One region of the Mesorhizobium sp. M4A.F.Ca.ET.020.02.1.1 genome, then DNA from elsewhere that is predicted to be linked to it. Evidence: riboswitches for the same ligand, from Rfam matches in the RefSeq annotation. Region 1 holds a riboswitch; the other holds the start of a gene.
The links. Region 1 has a riboswitch for S-adenosylmethionine ahead of EN742_RS12455 (homoserine O-acetyltransferase). Riboswitches for the same ligand answer to the same signal wherever they lie in the genome.
Positions count from the first base shown of each region.

Region 2: another riboswitch for S-adenosylmethionine. It lies ahead of EN742_RS13380 (O-succinylhomoserine sulfhydrylase); the one in region 1 lies ahead of EN742_RS12455 (homoserine O-acetyltransferase).

Region 1 is NZ_RZOI01000150.1:1,005-3,396, reverse strand. It holds gene EN742_RS12455 (homoserine O-acetyltransferase) at 55-1,224, opposite strand; SAM riboswitch at 1,342-1,419, opposite strand; gene hisC (histidinol-phosphate transaminase) at 1,558-2,392, shown strand, end outside.
Region 2 is NZ_RZOI01000168.1:2,439-4,830, forward strand. It holds gene EN742_RS13375 (2'-deoxycytidine 5'-triphosphate deaminase) at 1-917, opposite strand, end outside; SAM riboswitch at 1,000-1,077, shown strand; gene EN742_RS13380 (O-succinylhomoserine sulfhydrylase) at 1,136-2,323, shown strand; gene EN742_RS13385 (ceramide glucosyltransferase) at 2,346-2,392, opposite strand, start outside.

The sequences.
Region 1 (2,392 bases):
TGGCCTCCCTTTTGGCGCATGATCCTGACTCGGAAAGTCTGCAACTTTCCGGGGTCATGCGCTCAGCCCCCTTGCCCGCGCGGCCGAGCCGATGAAGCCGTTGATGGCGGCGAACAGTTCCGGCTCATCGAGCAGGAAGGCGTCATGGCCGCGATCGGTCTCGATCTCGACGAAGGAGACGGAGGCGCCGGCAGCGTTCAGCGCATGCACGATCGAACGGCTTTCCTCGGTCGGGAACAGCCAATCGGAGGTGAAGGAGACCAGGCAGAAGCGCGTCTTGGTGCCGGCGAAGGCATCGGCCAGGCGACCACCGTGATCGGCGACGAGGTCGAAATAGTCCATCGCGCGGGTCAAATAGAGGTAGGTGTTGGCGTCGAAGCGGTCGACGAAGGTCATGCCCTGATGGCGCAGGTAGCTTTCGATCTGGAAGTCGGCGTCGAAACCGAAGGTCAGCGCCTCGCGATCCTGCAGGTTGCGGCCGAACTTGCGGTGCAGCGCCGCCTCCGAAAGGTAGGTGATATGGGCGGCCATGCGCGCCACCGCCAGCCCCTTCTCCGGACGCTTGCCGTATTCGAAATACTTGCCGCCATGCCATTCCGGATCGGCCATGACGGCTTGCCGGCCCACTTCGTGGAAGGCGATGTTCTGCGAGGAATGACGTGCCCCGGTGGCGATCGGCAGCGCCGAGAAGACGCGCTCGGGATAGCTCGCCGCCCATTCCAGCACCTGCATGCCGCCCATCGAGCCGCCAAGCACGCAAAACAGCTTCTCGATGCCGAAATGGTCGACCAGCATCAGCTGCGCCCGCACCATGTCGCGGATGGTGATGACCGGCAGGTCGAGGCCGTAGGGCTTGCCGGTGGCCGGATTGGTCGAAGCCGGGCCGGTCGAGCCGAGGCAGCCGCCCAGCACGTTGGAGCAGATGACGAAGAAGCGGTTGGTGTCGATGATCTTGCCGGGACCGATCAACACCTGCCACCAGCCCGGCTTGCCGGTCACCGGATTGGTGCTGGCGACATGCTGGTCGCCAGTCAGCGCGTGGCAGACCAGGATGGCGTTGGAGCGGGCGTCGTTCAGCGTGCCATAGGTCTGGTAGGCGATCTGAAACGGCGACAGCAGCGCGCCGGCATCGAGCTTGAGCGGCTTGTCGGCGCCGAAGCGCAACACCGGGCTCGACGGATTGTCGGCCTCGTTGCTGGTTTTTGCGGCGCGCAGAACGGCCATAACATCCTCTTACATTAGGCACCGTGGTTTCCGGAAACCGATTCCGGTTTCCGGACCAGGCGACTGTCCGGCCGGCGGCGGGCAACAAAAAACCGGCAATGCCTTCGCAAAGCCGGTTACAGGATGCAAACGGCCCTTTAGCGAATTGTTTAACGTGGCTGCAAGCCGACCGGCCAAATCACCACGGAACTGTCGCTGCTCTTCTAGGGCCAGCGCGGCTCGGCGTCAACGGTCGGGCTTTTCGCGCCCTTGCCGCCCTCTCGACATTCGCGGCCACGGCTTGTATTTCCGCTGCGGCCTTCGGTTGGAGGCATCCTCGACGGACTTTTGGACATGAACCAGACACCTGACAAGGCACGTCCGACGCCCCGCGCGGGCATCATGGACATCGAAGCCTATGTGCCCGGCAAGAGCACAGCGCCTGCCGGTGTCGCCAAGGTCCATAAACTGTCGTCGAACGAGAACCCGCTCGGCCCCTCGCCAAAGGCGATCGAGGCGGCGCGGGAGGTTGCCGCAAGGCTCGACGTCTATCCCGACGGCACCGCCAGGCGGCTGCGCGAGGCGATCGCCGAGGCGCACGGCCTCAACCCTGCGAACATCATCTGCTCCAACGGCTCCGACGAGATTCTCGGCCTGTTGGCGCAGACCTATCTTGCGTCCGGCGATGAAGCCATCATCACCGAGCACGCCTTCATGGTCTACAAGATCTACATCCAGTCGGCCGGCGCCACGCCGGTCACGGTGAAGGAGACCCATGAGCGCGCCGACATCGACGCGATCCTGGCAGCGGTGACGCCGCGGACCCGCATCATCTTCCTCGCCAATCCCAACAATCCGACCGGTACATACGTGCCGTTCCAGGAAGTGCGCCGGCTGCATGCCGGCCTGCCGAAGAACGTGCTCTTGGTGCTGGATGGGGCCTACGCCGAATATGTGCGCCGCAACGACTACGAGGCCGGCATCGAACTGGCGGGAAGCGCGGAGAACGTGGTGATGACCCGCACCTTCTCCAAAATCGGCCTTGGCGGCGCGCGCATCGGCTGGATGTATGGCCCCATGCACATCGTCGACGCGATCAACCGCGTGCGCGGCCCCTTCAACGTCAACGCAACGGCGATCGAGGCCGGCATCGCGGCGATCCGCGACCGCGCCCATGTCGAGCGCAGCG
Region 2 (2,392 bases), on a different contig from region 1:
GCCCGGCTGCCGGTGCCGCCGGCCGCCGAATGGCCGAAGCCCGGATCGAAGAAGCCGGCATAGTGGACGCGGAATTCGCCGACCAGCGGATCGAAGGGCGTCATCTCGGCGGCGTAGAGCGGCGGCACATGCACCGCCTCGCGGCTGACCAGGATGTAGAATTCGTCTGGATCGAGCACCAATTCTCCGGCGCCGCTCTTGTAGAGCGGCTCCCAGAAATCGACGACGTCCTGCGCGGCCCGCTTGTCGACATCGACGAGGCCGGTATGGTGCTTGCCGCGATAGCCGACCAGCCCGTCCTTGTCGCCGTCGAGATCGATCGAGAGCGCGATGCCACCGCCGGAAATGTTGGGCGGCTCGGTGGCGACCAGCGTCTCGCCATGGTGGAGCTCGCGCAACTCGCTCTCCGACAGCAGTGCATTGCCGGTGCGGAAACGGATTTGCGACAGCCGGGATCCGGCACGCACGACGATCGGGAAGGTGCGCGGGCTGACCTCGAGGTAGAGCGGCCCGGCATAGCCGGCAGCGATCTTGTCGAACTCGTGACCGCGGTCGGTCATCACCCGGGTGAAGATGTCGAGCCGCCCGGTCGAGCTTTTCGGATTGGCCGAGGCAGAGACATTCGCCGGCAATGCCAGGCTCTCCAGCAGCGGCACGATGTAGACGCAGCCCGTCTCCAGCACAGCGCCGTCAGCGAGATTGATCTCGTGCAGCTTCAGCCGGTCGAGCTTGTCGGCCACCAGATGATCGGGGCCGGGCAGGAAGGAGGCGCGCACGCGGAAAGCCTTGTCGCCCAGCCTGAGGTCGAGGCTGGCCGGCTGGATCTGGTCGGCATCGAGGGCGCGCGGCGACTTCAGCGCGCCGGACTGGAACAGCGCGGAAATGTCCTGATCGGGAAGAATGCCTGTCTGCCGCAAAGCTGGCTCCGCTCCAAGGCCGCTGGTACAAACCTCTTAATGAAGCCGGCAATTGACGCAAGCGCGGTGCGGGTCTAAAGGGTCGTTATCCCGTGGTGATTTGGCCGGTCGGCTTGCAGCCACGTTAAACAAGTCGCTAAAGGACCGTCGGGCCGCAAGGCCGTATGGACCGGTTGCGACTTTTCGCGGCCGGTTTTTTTGTATCTGGAAGTAGAGCGATGACCAAGAAGCGTGACTGGAAGCCTCAGACGGCACTCGTGCATGGCGGAACGCTGCGTTCCGGCTTCGGCGAGACAGCCGAGGCGATGTACCTCACCCAAGGCTATGTCTATGAGACGGCGCAGGCGGCGGAGGCCCGCTTCAAGGGCGAGGAACCAGGCTTCATCTATTCGCGCTACGCCAACCCGACGGTCGACATGTTCGAAAAACGCATGTGCGCGCTGGAAGGTGCGGAGGACGCGCGCGCGACCTCCTCCGGCATGGCCGCGGTGACGGCGGCACTACTGTGCAGCGCCAGGGCCGGCGACCATATCGTGGCGGCGCGCGCGCTGTTCGGCTCCTGCCGCTGGGTGGTCGAGACGCTGGCGCCGAAATACGGCATCGAGGCGACGCTGGTCGACGGCACCGACATCGCCAACTGGGAAAAGGCGGTGAAGCCCAACACCAAGCTGTTCTTCCTGGAAAGCCCGACCAACCCGACGCTGGAAGTGGTCGATATCGCCGCCGTCGCGGCACTCGCCAATTCGATCGGCGCCAGACTGATCGTCGACAATGTCTTCGCCACGCCCCTGCAGCAGAAGCCCTTGCAGCTCGGTGCCCATATTGTGGTCTATTCGGCGACCAAGCACATCGACGGCCAGGGGCGCTGCCTCGGTGGCGTCATCCTGTCGGACAAGAAGTGGATCGACGAGAACCTGCACGACTATTTCCGCCATACCGGCCCCAGCCTGTCGCCGTTCAACGCCTGGACGCTGCTGAAGGGCCTGGAGACGCTGCCGCTGCGGGTGCGCCAGCAGACCGAAAGCGCCGGCAAGATCGCCGACTTCCTCGCCGAACGGCCGGAGATCGCCCGCGTCATCTATCCGGGCCGGGCCGACCACCCGCAGGCCGAGATCGTCAGGAAGCAGATGTCGGGCGGCTCGACGCTGATCTGCCTCGACGTCAAGGGCGGCAAGCAGGCGGCCTTCGCCTTCCAGAACGCCCTCGACATCGTGCTGATCTCCAATAATCTCGGCGACGCCAAGAGCCTGATCACCCACCCGGCGACGACCACGCACAAGAACCTCAGCGACGAAGCGCGCGCCGAGCTCGGCATCGGCCCGGGCACGCTCCGGCTCTCGGTCGGCCTGGAGGACACGGACGACCTGCTCGCCGATGTCGAGCAGGCACTGAAGGCGGCGAAATAGGGGACCTGGGCGAAGGCCCCGGTCAGGCACTCGAGGGCGTCTCTTCCAGTTCGGCCACCTTGGTGCCGA